One region of the Streptomyces sp. RGM 3693 genome, then DNA from elsewhere that is predicted to be linked to it. Evidence: riboswitches for the same ligand, from Rfam matches in the RefSeq annotation. Region 1 holds a riboswitch; the other holds the start of a gene.

The links. A riboswitch is a leader RNA that binds a small molecule or an ion and turns the genes downstream of it on or off. The one in region 1 is predicted to bind S-adenosylmethionine.
Region 2: it holds a riboswitch for S-adenosylmethionine, as region 1 does, so the genes downstream of both, thrC (threonine synthase) here and ACO0M4_RS38370 (aminotransferase class V-fold PLP-dependent enzyme) in region 1, are expected to answer to the same signal.

Annotation. Positions count from the first base shown of each region.
Region 1 covers NZ_JBMPPQ010000004.1:488,418-495,368, reverse strand. Annotated here, with positions in the region: gene qcrB (cytochrome bc1 complex cytochrome b subunit) at 1-569, shown strand, start outside; gene trpD (anthranilate phosphoribosyltransferase) at 710-1,774, shown strand; SAM riboswitch class IV at 1,855-1,972, shown strand; gene ACO0M4_RS38370 (aminotransferase class V-fold PLP-dependent enzyme) at 2,176-3,549, shown strand; gene ACO0M4_RS38365 (Lrp/AsnC family transcriptional regulator) at 3,748-4,029, opposite strand; gene ACO0M4_RS38360 (rhomboid family intramembrane serine protease) at 4,026-4,757, opposite strand; gene ACO0M4_RS38355 (hypothetical protein) at 4,952-5,191, shown strand; gene ACO0M4_RS38350 (NYN domain-containing protein) at 5,210-6,583, shown strand; gene ACO0M4_RS38345 (NlpC/P60 family protein) at 6,889-6,951, shown strand, end outside.
Region 2 covers NZ_JBMPPQ010000005.1:81,032-87,982, forward strand. Annotated here, with positions in the region: gene groL (chaperonin GroEL) at 1-569, opposite strand, end outside; gene ACO0M4_RS39780 (cold-shock protein) at 1,057-1,260, opposite strand; gene ACO0M4_RS39785 (MoaD/ThiS family protein) at 1,744-2,022, opposite strand; gene thrC (threonine synthase) at 2,078-3,364, opposite strand; SAM riboswitch class I at 3,382-3,539, opposite strand; gene ACO0M4_RS39795 (glucosyl-3-phosphoglycerate synthase) at 3,716-4,690, shown strand; gene ACO0M4_RS39800 (alpha,alpha-trehalose-phosphate synthase (UDP-forming)) at 4,740-6,233, shown strand; gene ACO0M4_RS39805 (cytochrome c oxidase assembly protein) at 6,325-6,951, shown strand, end outside.

The DNA of each region.
Region 1 (6,951 bases):
CGTTCATCGAGTCCTGGGTCCGCGGCGACAAGCGCGAGCACCACATCCTGGACCGCCCGCGCAACGTGCCCACCCGCACCGGCTTCGGTGTGGCCTGGCTCGTCGCGTACTTCGTGATGCTGATCGGTGGCGGCAACGACCTGTGGGCGACGCACTTCCACCTGTCGATCAACTCGATCACCTGGTTCGTCCGGATCGGGTTCTTCGTCGGGCCGGTGCTGGCCTTCATCGCCACCAAGCGGATCTGCCTGGGTCTCCAGCGCCGCGACAAGGACAAGGTGCTGCACGGACGCGAGTCCGGCATCATCAAGCGACTGCCGCACGGTGAGTTCATCGAGGTCCACGAGCCGCTCAACCAGGAGCAGCTGCACGTCCTGACGCAGCACGAGCAGCCCGAGCCGCTCGAGCTCGGTCCCGAGGTCGACGAGAACGGCGTCCAGCGCAAGCTCAAGCGCACGCAGAAGCTGCGCGCCAAGCTCTCCAAGGGCTACTACGGCGAGGACAACGTCATCCCCAAGCCGACCGTCGAGGAGTACAAGGAGATCACCAGCGGCCACGGCCACCACTGATCCCCGCGGGCGCGACACCGCGCACCGCTGGTAGTACGCCACCCAGAGGGCCCCGTCCACGAAGAGGACGGGGCCCTCCGGCGTTCCCGGAGGTCGATAGGGTGACGGCACAAGCAGGAGACGAACCAGGAGCGTGGACCATGAACGTTGTGACCCCGGCAGGCGGCGGCAGCGTGGCGGACCGCTCCTGGCCGGCCGTACTGAACGCCCTCCTCGACGGCCGCGACCTCACCGCCGACGACACCGCCTGGGTCATGGACCGGATCATGCGCGGCGAGGCCACCGACGCGCAGATCGCCGGTTTCGCGGTCGCGCTGCGCGCCAAGGGCGAGACGGTCGCGGAGATCTCCGGCCTGGTCCGGACGATGTACGCGCACGCCAGCCTGATCGAGGTGCCCGGCCCCAGCGTCGACATCGTCGGCACCGGCGGCGACGGGGCGAACACCGTCAACATCTCCACCATGGCGTCGATCGTGGTCGCCGGCACCGGAGCCAAGGTCGTCAAGCACGGCAGCCGGGCCGCGTCCTCGACCAGCGGTGCCACGGACGTCCTGGAGAAGCTGGGCGTGAATCTGAACTTGTCGCCGCGGCGGGTCGTCGAGGTCGCGGAGGAGGCCGGGATCACCTTCTGCTTCGCGGCCAAGTTCCACCCCGCGCTGCGCCACGTGGCGGCCGCCCGCGGCCAGCTGGGCATCCGGACGACGTTCAACGTGCTGGGGCCGCTGACCAACCCGGCCCGGGTCAAGGCCCAGGCGACCGGCGTCGCGGACGCCAAGATGGCGCCGATCCTGGCCGGCGTGCTGGCCGAACGCGGTTCGTCGGCGCTGGTCTTCCGCGGCGACGACGGGCTGGACGAGCTGACCACCACCGCCACCTCCCGGGTGTGGATCGTGCGGAACGGCACGGTCCGCGAGGAGCCCTTCGACCCGCGGGACGTCGGGATCGGCCTGGTCCCGGTGGAGGCGCTGCGCGGCGCGGACGCGTCGTACAACGCCGAGGTGGCCCGCCGGCTGCTGGACGGTGAGACCGGGCCGGTGCGGGAGGCGGTGCTGCTGAACGCCGCGGCCGCGCTGGCCGCACTGGAGCCGTCCGACGCCCCGCTCACCGAGCGGATCCGGGACGGCCTGGCCAAGGCCGCCGAGGCGATCGACTCGGGCGCCGCCAAGCGGACCCTGGAGCGTTGGGCGATGGTCAGCAACGCCTGACGGCGGAGGTGACGCAGGTCCCGGTCCGGAATACGGACCGGGGCTTGCGCGTCGAAGATCGTGTGGCATGATTCAGCCCAGGTCACGAGTGACAGCGACGTAGGCCCCGGCCCGCTGTCCGGCAACCCTCCTTCCGTGGCGGGGTGCCCCGGGTGATGACCAGGTCGCAGGCAGCGAGGTCTGCGGCAAGCGCGGATCCCTCGCCAGGGATCCTGGTCCTCGAGGGAGTCCTTCCGTGATGAAGCGAATGCGCTAGGGCCGTCGGCCCCCTTTTCCGCGCCACCTTTCTCTCCTTTCCTTCACGCTGCGGTGCCGTGCCGGGCAGATCCTCCGTGCCTTACGCGTACCGTGCGACGCCCCCCCGCCGCAGCGCATTCGCTCATGCCTCCCGGGAGTTCGCCATGTCTGTTTCCGCTGCCGCCGACCGTGCCGTCTGTGCCCCGCTTCCCGTTCTGGGGCGGGACGTCCTGGTCCCGTTGGTGACCGGGGGCGAGGCCGTCTACGCCGCGTTGGACTACGCCGCCAGCGCGCCGGCGCTCCAGCGGGTCTGGGACGACGTCGCCGCGTACGCCCCGTACTACGGCAGCGTCCACCGCGGCGCCGGCTACCTCTCCCAGCTCTCCACCGACCTCTTCGAGAACGCCCGCGAGACCGTCGCCGACTTCCTCGGCTGCCGCCCCGACGACCAGGTGGTCTTCACCCGCTCCACCACCGACTCGCTGAACCTGCTGGCCGCGGCCCTGCCGCAGGGCACCCGGGTCTTCGTCTTCGAGACCGAGCACCACGCCTCGCTGCTGCCCTGGGAGCGCCGCGCGGACCTGGCCGTGACCTACCTGAACGCGCCGCGCACCCCTCAGCAGGCGGTGGACAGCCTGGAGAAGGCACTGGCCACCCGTGAGCCGTACGGACCGGCGCTGGTCTGCGTCACCGGTGCCTCGAACGTGACCGGTGAACTGTGGCCGGTGCGGGAACTGGCGGCCGCCGCGCACGCCCACGGCGCCCGGATCGTGCTGGACGCGGCCCAACTCGCCCCGCACCACCCGGTGGACCTCGCGGAACTCGACGTCGATTGGGTCGCGTTCTCGGGCCACAAGCTCTACGCGCCGTTCGGCGCCGGCGTGCTGGCCGGCCGCGCCGACTGGCTCCAGGAGGCCGAGCCGTACCTCGCCGGCGGCGGAGCCAGCCGGAAGGTCGCCCGGCGGACCGACGGCGGGGTGGACGTCGAGTGGCACACCACCGCGGCCCGGCATGAGGCCGGTTCGCCCAACGTCATCGGCGCCTACGCCATCGCCTCCGCCTGCCGGGCACTCACCGACGCAGGGTTCGACGGCCTCGTCGCCCGCGAACAGGAGCTGATCGCCGCGGTCCGCGCGGGCCTGGCCGAGGTCCCCGAGGTCCGGATCCTCTCCCTCTTCGGCGACGACGCCCCGCGGGTCGGCGTCCTCTCGTTCGTCGTCGAGGGCTGGAACAGCTCGCACTTCGCGGCCGCGCTCTCCGCGGAGTACGGGATCGGCGTCCGCGACGGCCTGTTCTGCGCACACCCGCTGGTACGGACCCTCCTGGGCAGCGAGCCGCAGGAGCCCGGCGAGTGCGGGGCACCGGAGGCGACGCCGGGGGAGCGGTCGCTGAACGCGATCCGGGTCAGCTTCGGCGCCGGCACGCCCGATGAGCACGTTCAACGGTTCGTCCGGGCGGTCAAGGAACTCGTCGCGAACGGCGCGCGCTGGAACTACCAGGTAGAGGACGGCCGTTGCGTGCCAGCGCGCTTCGCCTGACGGCGCGGGGCCTCGTACGTTTTTGGCTTTCTCGCCGTTGCGCCTGGCGGCGCGGGGTCTCGTACGTTGCCGGGTGCGGCGTCGTTTTGCCTGCGGCGTCGTTTTGCGTGCGGTGGGTTGTGGTCCGCTGCAGGCGCAACGGCGAGAAACCCCCACGGCGGGACGGCCAACAACGTGGGAACCCAGCCCAGCGCAGCGCTAGGCGTCGAGGCCGATAGAAAACGCCGCTTCGAGGTCGTGCTGGGAGTACGTGCGGAACGCGATGTGCGTTTCGGTGGAGGCGACGCCCGGGACCTTGCTGATCCGGCCGGGGATGACGTCGGCGAGGTCGTCGTGGTTGGCGACGCGCACCATCGCGATCAGGTCGTGGGCGCCGGTGACGGAGTAGACCTCGCTGACGCCTTCCAGCGCGGCGATCTGCTCGGCGATCTCCGGGATCTGGTCCACGCTGGTCTTGATGAGCACGATCGACGTGATCACGGCTGGCTCTCTCCCTCGGCCGATACTCCATTGCCCCTGGTGGCACCCACAGTATCCCGCCCGTAGCGGGCCCACGCGTAGAGGAAGCCCAGTGCGAAGCCGACGACGTGGGCGAGGTAGGCGACGCCGGGGCCGGCCGGGTCGTGCCGGGCCGCGTGCCACTGGAGGAAGAACCAGAACAGCAGCACGATCCAGGCCGGGAAGCGCAGCGGCAGGAAGAACAGGAACGGGTAGAGGCTGGTGACCCGGGCCCGCGGGAAGAGGAAGAGGAAGGCGCCCAGCACGCCGGAGATCGATCCGGAGGCGCCGACCAGGGTCTGGTTCGAACCGGCGTGCGCGGCCGCGTAGCCCAGCAGCGCCAGATAGCCGACGGCCAGGTAGAAGGCGGTGAACGGGAGCCGGCCCATTCGCGTTTCGGTCATTCCGCCGAAGACGTACAGGAACAGGATGTTGCCGAGCAGGTGCAGCCAGCTTCCGTGGACGAACAGCGCGGTGAGCGGCGTGAGCAGGGCCCTCGGTGAGCCGCTCCACAGATCGAGCGGAATCACGCCCCAGTGCTCGAAGTACCTGGTCTGGGCGTGGAGCAGCGCGTGCCCGGTGCCGTACGTGTGGTTCAGGCCGGAGACCGGGCCGAGCACGAAGAGTGCGCAGCACAGCCCGATCAGCACATTCGTCATCCGTGAGAACACCGCGCGGAGCGAGCGGGCGGGGTGGGCCGGCGCCGTCATGAAGTGATCATGGCGTAATGCGGGCACACGGGACAGAGCGCCTCGCCGCGTCCCGGCTGCCGGGCGGGCCCGCGCCGGCCCGCTGTCAGGCCGTAGGGTTACAGGCAGTACGTTGCGTATTTCCGCAGTCCGACGGCGTACCGCGCGAACCGCACCGCTGCACGAGCCCGATGAGCACGAAAGAGGACGACACGATGGCTGTTCCCCTGCCGACGGCGGAAACGCGGTGGCGTTGCACGCTCTGCGGCAACCTCACCCGGTTCGACGTGACCCGCCGGTCCAAGGTCGTGGAGTACATGCACCTGGATCTGGCCGGTGAGCCGACGGTGGAGGAGCGCGAGGTCGTCAGCGAGACCATCGAGTCCGTGCGCTGCCGCTGGTGCAACGCGGTCGACCAGATCGAGCTGGTGGACCGTCCGGGCGCGAGCGCCTGAGATCGGAGCGATGCAGCCGTGGTGGAACGTCCAGAAGGGGAGCCGGGGGCGGAGCGTGCGGACGCGCCCGGAGGGGTGGCCGACGAGGTGCTCGACCAGCCACTGCCCGAGGGCGTACGGCGCCGTGTCGTGGCGCTCACCGCGGAGTGGTTCGGGGCACTGACGGTCGCCGAACTCCCGCCCCCATTGCGGCAGTACGCCCGTTTCACCCCGACCCGTCGGGCCAAGTTCGCCGGGAACGCGATGGCCGCGGCGCTGGAGGGCGACGCGGTCTTCCGGCAGCGGATCGCGGGCAAGCTCCGCGAGGCCCAGCCGGAGCTCGCCGACGCCCTGGAGCAGGGGACCCCGCCGGCCGCCGCCGATCCGCTGGACGTCGCTGCCGCGGCGTACGTGCTGCGTCCCGAGGGCTGGGTCAAGCTGGTCGCGGCGGCCGGCGAGGAGGCGCAGCGGGTGCGCGCCGAGCGGGCCGGCGAGGAGGCCGAGCGGGAGTTGGCCCGGCTGCGCGAGGAGCTGGCGCAGGCCCGTGGCGAGGCCCGTACGGAGGTGGACCGGGTCCGGGCGGACTTGGAGGCGACCCGCAAGGAGAACGAGTCGTTCCAGCGCAAGCTGCGCAGCGCGCTCAGTGACGTGCGGCGCGGGGAGGCGGCGGTCCGCAAGGTCGAGGCGGCGCTGAGCGAGGCCCGGGAGCGGGCGGCGACCGAGAAGGCCGCGGCCGACAGCGAACTGCGCCGGCTCAAGGCCCGGATCGCGGAGGCCGAGGGGGCGCTGGAGACCAGCCGCCGCTCCGCCCGCGAGGGCCGCAGCGTCGAGGACATGCGGCTGCGGCTGCTGTTGGACACCGTGCTGGACGCGGCCCAGGGGCTCCGCCGCGAGCTGGCGCTGCCGCCCGCGGCGGGCCGCCCGGCGGACGCCGTCGACGCGGTCACGCCGGGCCGGATGACGCCCAAGGACATTGCGACCCGGGCGCTGTCGGAGACCGATCCGGCGCTGCTGGACCAGCTTCTGGCGCTGCCCCAGGCGCACATGGTGGTCGACGGCTACAACGTCACCAAGACCGGCTATCCGACCATGCCGTTGGAGAAGCAGCGGCTGCGGCTGCTGGGTGGCCTGGCGGTGCTGGCGGCCCAGACCGGCGCGGAGATGACCTGTGTCTTCGACGGGGCGGAGCTGGCCGCGCCGGTGCTGTTGGCGCCGCCGCGTGGGGTGCGGGTGCTGTTCAGCAAGCCGGGCGTGACGGCCGACGAGTTGATCCGTCAGCTGGTCCGCGCGGAGCCGCCGGGCCGTCCGGTGGTGGTGGTCTCCGCGGACCGGGAGGTGGCCGACGGGGTCGCCAAGGCGGGCGCTCGACCGGTCGCATCGGCCCTACTGCTCAAGCGACTTGCTCGAACCTGACATTTCACACGTTGACCGAAATGGCGCCGGCGGCACTTGCCCGCGCTTCGTATCGGAGCGTCAGATGCCGCTTACTGGCAGTGTGATGTTGGTAAAAGATGGGCTCCGTGGGGCAGTTTTTCCCCGGGAGGATTTGAAGCGATCACAACTGGGTTACTAAGGTCGGGCCTCGAACCTTCATACAGGTGATTATCCAACCGGGATGGTCAGTGAAGGTACCGCCGAGTCCGTGGCGTTCGCGCGGAGCCGGGGCCTTAGCTCCCCCACTCCCGGTAGGCGGCTGGAGGAAGAAGGAGCTCGCCCCCGTGGCGTCCCACCGTCGACCCAAGCAGCCGAGCCGTACTCGCGTGACCGTGCTCACCGCGACC
Region 2 (6,951 bases), on a different contig from region 1:
CCCTCGGTGAGTTCCAGCTCCAGACCGAAGGTCTGGGACTCCTCGACGGTGATGACGCCTTCCTTGCCGACCTTGTCCATCGCCTCGGCGATCAGCTCGCCGATCTGCGGGTCAGCGGCGGAGATGGACGCGGTGGAGGCGATCTGCTCCTTGGTCTCGATCTCCTTGGCCTGGTCCAGCAGCGCACCGGAGACGGCCTCGACGGCCTTCTCGATGCCGCGCTTCAGGGCCATCGGGTTGGCGCCGGCGGCGACGTTGCGCAGGCCCTCGCGGACCAGTGCCTGGGCCAGGACGGTCGCGGTCGTCGTGCCGTCACCGGCGACGTCGTCCGTCTTCTTCGCGACCTCCTTGACCAGCTCGGCGCCGATCTTCTCGTACGGGTCCTCCAGCTCGATCTCCTTGGCGATGGAAACACCATCGTTGGTGATCGTGGGGGCGCCCCACTTCTTCTCAAGGACGACGTTGCGGCCCTTGGGGCCGAGGGTGACCTTGACGGCATCGGCGAGCTGGTTCATACCGCGCTCAAGGCCGCGCCGCGCCTCCTCGTCGAACGCGATGATCTTGGCCATGTGAAGTGGTCCCTCCGGACTGATGGGGTCCCCGTGCTCGAACGAAGCCGAGAGCTTGGGGGCGGAAATACCGGACCGTGTTGGCGCCCGCGACGGACGGCCTGCATACCGTGTGGTTCCTTGCCCCACCTGGCGTGCGGGCCTCACCGACCCAGTCCACATTCAGCACTCTCACGGGGAGAGTGCTAACGCAATGATTAGCACTCGCACCCATCGAGTGCAAGCGCTTGGCGGTCGGACCCCTCGTCCGTGAGACGGCCGGGCCCCCGTCCGCGAGGCGACCGGACCCCGTCCCCGAGACAGCTACACACCGCCCGCGCGCGCCCGCGTACCACCCCGCGAGGCGCGCCCGTGACGCCCGGGAACGGCAAGGCGCCCGCGACGCCCGGAAGCGGCGGGCGCCCATGACGTCCGGGAACGACAGAAGGCCCGCAACCCCGTACTCGGGGATGCGGGCCTTCTTCCAACGATGCAGTCGGCCGCCGCCTCAGGCGGCGACCCGGACCATGTCCGCCTGTGGCCCCTTCTGGCCCTGCGAGATCTCGAACTCGACTCGCTGACCCTCCTCAAGGGTGCGGTACCCGTCCATCTGGATCGCGCTGTAGTGGACGAAAACATCCGCACCACCGTCGACCGCGATGAAGCCGTACCCCTTCTCCGCGTTGAACCACTTGACGGTGCCCTGAGCCATGCCTAACTCCCCTATTACTGGCCCTTGCGCAGGACCGCACTCCGCGGACCCGGGTCAGACCTCACCCCACCGGAAATGGCCCGTGGGATGTGCGCCGGAACGCGTCGACCGCCGCTGAATGTATCTGGACCAATGCCCAGCGCAACAGGTCAATCGGACGAGAATTCTGGCGCCAGGGAATCGGCCGTATGCGCTCAAATGCCGTTATCCCAGGCCAAGTCGGGCCGGGAATAAGCCGCGCAAACGACAAAACGCGCACACAACTTGCGCACAAGTCCCCGCGATCTCATATGCGTTCGGCATGCACGCGGAGATAACCGGAGGGGGATCGCCCCAATGGTATCCCCTTTCACAACACGGAATTGCCCCGTCCGTTTCGTACGGACGGGGCAATTTCCGGTCACTACCGGCAAAGAGTTGGCGCAAATTCGATCGGCGCGTTCCACACCGGCGCCGGCGGGCGCGTCAGCGTCGGCTACCGAGTCAGCAACCGCCCGCCACTGCCGGAATGATCGAGACGCCCGCACCGTCCGGGGTCGGCGTCTGGAGGCCCTGCTCGAAGCGGACGTCGTCGTCGTTGACGTAGACGTTCACGAAGCGGCGCAGCTTGCCCGCGTCGTCGAGCACCCGGGCCGCGATGCCCTGGTGGTTCTTCTCCAGGTCGGCGATGACCTCGGAGAGGGTCGCGCCCTCGGCGGTCACCTCGGCCTCGCCTCCGGTGTACGTGCGCAGGATGGTGGGGATGCGGACCTTGACGCTCATGGTTCTGCCTTCCAGGGAAGTACGAGTGCGGAATCGGGGCGGGCGACGGACCGGCTCAGCCGGCCAGGCCGGCCGCGCGGAACGCGTCCAGGTTCGGCCGGATGGTGGCGGAGGGCCCGGCGGCGACGGCGTCGAGGGTCTTCAGACCGTCACCGGTGTTCAGCACGACGGTGGTCAGCGACGGGTCCAGGATGCCGTTCTCGATGAGCTTCTTGGTCACACCGACGGTCACGCCGCCCGCGGTCTCCGCGAAGATTCCCTCCGTACGGGCCAGCAGCTTGATCGCGTCCACGATCTGCGGGTCGGTGACGTCCTCGACCGCACCGCCGGTGCGGCGCGCGATGTCGAGCACGTACGGGCCGTCCGCCGGGTTGCCGATCGCCAGCGACTTGGCGATGGTGTTCGGCTTCTGCGGCTTGACGACCTCGTGTCCGGCCTTGAAGGCCACGGACACCGGAGAGCAGCCCTCGGCCTGGGCGCCGAAGATCTTGTACGGCTTGTCCTCGACCAGACCGAGGGCGATCAGCTCCTTCAGCCCCTTGTCGATCTTGGTGAGCTGGGAGCCGGACGCGATCGGGATGACGAGCTGGTCCGGCAGCTGCCAGCCCAGCTGCTCGCAGATCTCGTACGCCAGCGTCTTGGAGCCCTCGCCGTAGTAGGGGCGGAGGTTGACGTTGACGAAGCCCCAGCCCTCGCCCAGCGGGTCGCCGATGAGCTCGGAGCAGAAGCGGTTCACGTCGTCGTAGTTGCCCTCGATGGCGACCAGGTCACCGCCGTAGACCGCGGCCATCACGACCTTGCCGGGCTCCAGGTCGTGCGGGATGAAGACGCAGGACTTCAGGCCCGCGCGGCGCGCCGCGGCGCCGACCGCACCGGCCAGGTTGCCGGTCGAGGAGCAGGACAGGGTGGTGAAGCCGAAGGCGCGGGCGGCCTCGACGGCGATCGCGACGACCCGGTCCTTGAAGGAGTGGGTGGGGTTGCCGGAGTCGTCCTTGACGTACAGGCCGCCGGTGACGCCCAGCTCGGCGGCGAGCCGGTCGGCCTTGACGAGCTTGGTGAAGCCGGGGTTGAGGTTGGGCTTGTCGGCCACGTCGGCGGGGACGGGCAGCAGCGGGGCGTAGCGCCAGATGTTGGCGGGTCCGGCCTCGATCCGCTTCTTCAATTCTGCTGCTTGACCGGGCCCGCCGCCGGGGAGCTCGTAGGCGACTTCCAGCGGGCCGAAACACTCCTGGCACGCGAAGATCGGGCCGAGCGGAAAGCGCTGTCCGCATTCGCGACAGGACAGCGCGACGGCGGGGCCGAGGGAGACAGCGGGAGCGGATTCGGTGACTTGCACAGCCATGGAGGCGAGGCCCTTTCTCCTCATCTTCCTCACGACGCATCTCGCCGTGAGACGGATTTGGCACCTTCCCTAGCCGGGAGCCTCGCGCGCGCACTGTGCTGGCTTGCGGCGGAGACCGGCTGGAGGGTTGCCGGGGCTTCAACGGGCCGTATCCCTCTGCCCCTCTGGATGAGCGGTATGGCGCTGGGTCGAAACCCAGGCGTTTGTTGCGCGGCGACCCCGACATGCGAGGGTCATCCGCGTTGTTCAAGACTGTAACCGAAGGCACTCGCCGTTGAGATAGTCGTCCGGTCCGCGAGATGGATCACATAACGGGCTTCCGTTCGGGGGCCACCGAGGAGAGTCGTAGACGTGCTGGAAGAAGTGGAGCGCTGGCTGGCCGGCCGCTCCTGGTCCGCCGCGGACCGCCCGCTGGAGCGGCTGGTGGAGGCCAAGCGCCAAACGGGTCGGACGGTCAGCGTGGTGCTGCCCGCGCTCGACGAGGAGGCGACGGTCGGTGCGATCGTCGCGGCGATCCGTGCCGACCTCATGACCGAGGAGGTGCCGCTGGTCGACGAGCTGGTGGTGCTGGACTCGGGCTCCACCGACCGTACCGCCGAGGTCGCCGCGGCGGCCGGTGCCCGGGTCGTCCACCGGGACAGTGTGCTGCCCCGGATTCCGGCGCTGCCCGGCAAGGGCGAGGTGCTGTGGCGCTCGCTGCTGGTGACCAGCGGCGACATCATCTGTTTCGTCGACGCCGACCTGTGGGAATTCTCGTCCACCTTCGTCTCGGGGATCGTCGGGCCGCTGCTGACCGACCCGGAGATCCACTTCGTCAAGGCGATGTACGACCGGCCGCTGGAGACCGCGGAGGGCCGGGTGCCCGCGGCCGGCCGGGGCGAGCAGGGCGGCCGGGTCACCGAGCTGGTCGCCCGGCCGCTGCTCAACCTCCACTGGCCGCAGCTGGCCGGGTTCGTGCAGCCGCTCGGCGGGGAGTACGCGGCCCGTCGCGCGCTGCTGGAGCGGCTGCCGTTCCCGGTCGGTTACGGGGTGGAACTGGGCCTGCTGGTGGACGCCCTGCACACGGTCGGCCTGGACGCGCTCGCCCAGGTGGACGTAGGGGTGCGCAAGCATCGCCACCAGGGCGGCCAGGCGCTCGGCCGGATGGCCGCCGCGATCTACCGTACCGCTCAACTCCGGCTGGCCCGCGGGCACTTGGTGCGGCCCCGGCTGACCCAGTTCGACCGTGGGGAGAACGGCTTCGTGCCGCGGACGACGGAGGTGGACACCGAGGAGCGGCCGCCGATGGCCGGAATACCGGAGTACGCGGAACGGCGGGCGGCCTGAGGGGCGATCCGTACGTTTGCGCGGATCCCCTGCGGGTTAATGTCGCGACATGGTCTCCGAGCGCAGTGCGGTGCAGCCAGGTGCCGAGGTCCTCGTCGCGTCCAACCGCGGGCCGGTTTCGTACGCCGTGGGAGCGGGCGGTGAGCTGACCGCCAAACGCGGCGGCGGGGGGCTCGTGTCCGGGCTCTCGGCGATCGGGCCCGAGACGGATGCGGTGTGGGTGTGTGCGGCGCTCGGTGACGGTGACCGGGAGGCGGTGCGGCGGACCGGCGGCCTGCTGGACACCGCGGACACCGGTGGACAGCGCGTCCGGATGTTGGACATCCCGGCGGATGTGCACGCCGCGGCCTACAACGGCGTCGCCAACTCCGTGCTGTGGTTCGTCCACCACATGCTGTACCAGACGCCGCTGGAGCCGGTCTTCGACGCGGATTTCCGGGGCCAGTGGGCGGCCTACGAGGCATACAACGCGGCGTTCGCCAGCGCGCTGGCGGACTCCGCGAGTCCCGGCGCGGCGGTGCTGGTGCAGGACTACCACCTGGCGTTGGTGCCGGGGATGCTGCGCGAGGTGCGGCCGGACGTCCGGATCGCGCACTTCTCGCACACCCCGTGGGCGCCGCCGGAGTACTTCGCGATGCTGCCCGACGACATCCAACAGCAGCTGGTGCTGGGCATCCTCGGCGCCGACCGGGCGAATTTCCTGACCCAGCGGTGGGCCCGGGCGTTCGCGGCGTGTTGCGAGCGGGCGCTGGGGCCGGACTGCACGGCGCACTGGCCGCGGCACGAGACGCCCAGCGTGGTCGCGGTGCCGCCGGACCGGAAGGCGCACCGGACCCGGATCGGGGTCCACGGGCTGGGGGCGGACGCGGAGTTCCTGCGGGAGCGGTCGCGGCGGCCCGACGTGGTGGAGCGGATGGCGGCGCTGCGCGAGCAGATCGGCGGCACCGACCGGAAGACCGTCGTCCGGGTGGACCGGACGGAGCTGTCCAAGAACATCGTGCGCGGGCTGCTGGCCTTCCGGCGGCTGCTGGCCGACCGGCCGGAGTGGCGCGAGCGGGTGGTGCACCTGGCGTTCGCCTACCCCTCGCGGCAGGACCTGGCCGTCTACCGCGACTACACCGCGCAGGTCGGCAAGGTCGCCGAGGAGATCAACGCGGAATACGGGACGGCCACCTGGCGGCCGGTCGTGCTGCACGTCAAGGACGACTTCGCGCGGTCGCTGGCCGCGTACCGGCTCGCTGACGTGGCGCTGGTCAACCCGATCCGGGACGGGATGAACCTCGTCGCGAAGGAAGTGCCGGTGGTCTCCGACGCGGGGTGCGCGCTGGTCCTCTCCCGGGAGGCCGGCGCGTGGGAGGAGCTCGGCGCGGACGCGCTGACGGTCAATCCCTACGACGTCGGGCAGACCGCCGAGGCGTTGCACACCGCGCTGACCATGCCGGCCGAGGAGCGGGCCGCCCGGACCGCCCGGCTGGCCGCGGCGGCGACCGCGCTGCCGCCCGCGCGGTGGTTCCTGGAGCAGCTGCGGGCCCTGCGCGAATGACCGGCCGCGAGCGGTCCCGCTGCTCCTTGAGAGCGTGCGGAAGGGTGCCCCGCCGGTAGATCGTCTGCGGGCGGGGCTAGCGTGGTGGGCCGTGACAGTGACAACGCTTGCTTCGACGACCGTCGCGTCCGGTCTGCCGGAGCTGACCGCCGCGCGCCTCCTCGACAGCTGGCGGCTCGACCCGTACGCGCTGGTCCTGATCCTCGTCCTGGGTGGTCTCTACGCCTGGGGCGTGGTGCGGCTGGCGCGGCGCGGGGAGCGCTGGCCGGTGGCCCGGGCGGTGGCGTTCGCCGGCCTGGGGCTGGGCGCCGTCGTGGTGGCGACGATGTCGGGCCTGGCGGTCTACGACCACGAGCTGTTCTGGCCGGCCGCGGTGCAGAACATCGTGCTGGACCTGATCGCGCCGCTGGGGCTGGCGCTGGGCGACCCGCTAGCGCTGGCGCTCAAGGCGCTGCCGGCGGAGCGGCGGGCGGCCCGTTGGGTGCGCGCGACGGTCTCCGGCCGGCTCGTTCGCTTCCTGACGTTCCCGCTGGTCAGTACGGTGCTGGTGCTTTCCTCGGAGTTGGCGATCTACTTCACGCCGTACTTCCCGACGGCGCTGCGGCACGGTCCGCTGCACGAGCTGATGTATCTGCAACTGCTGGTCGTCGGCAGTCTTTTCGTGCTGCCGATGCTTACCCGGGAGGAGTTGCTGCCGTCGTGGTGCAGCCATCCGGTG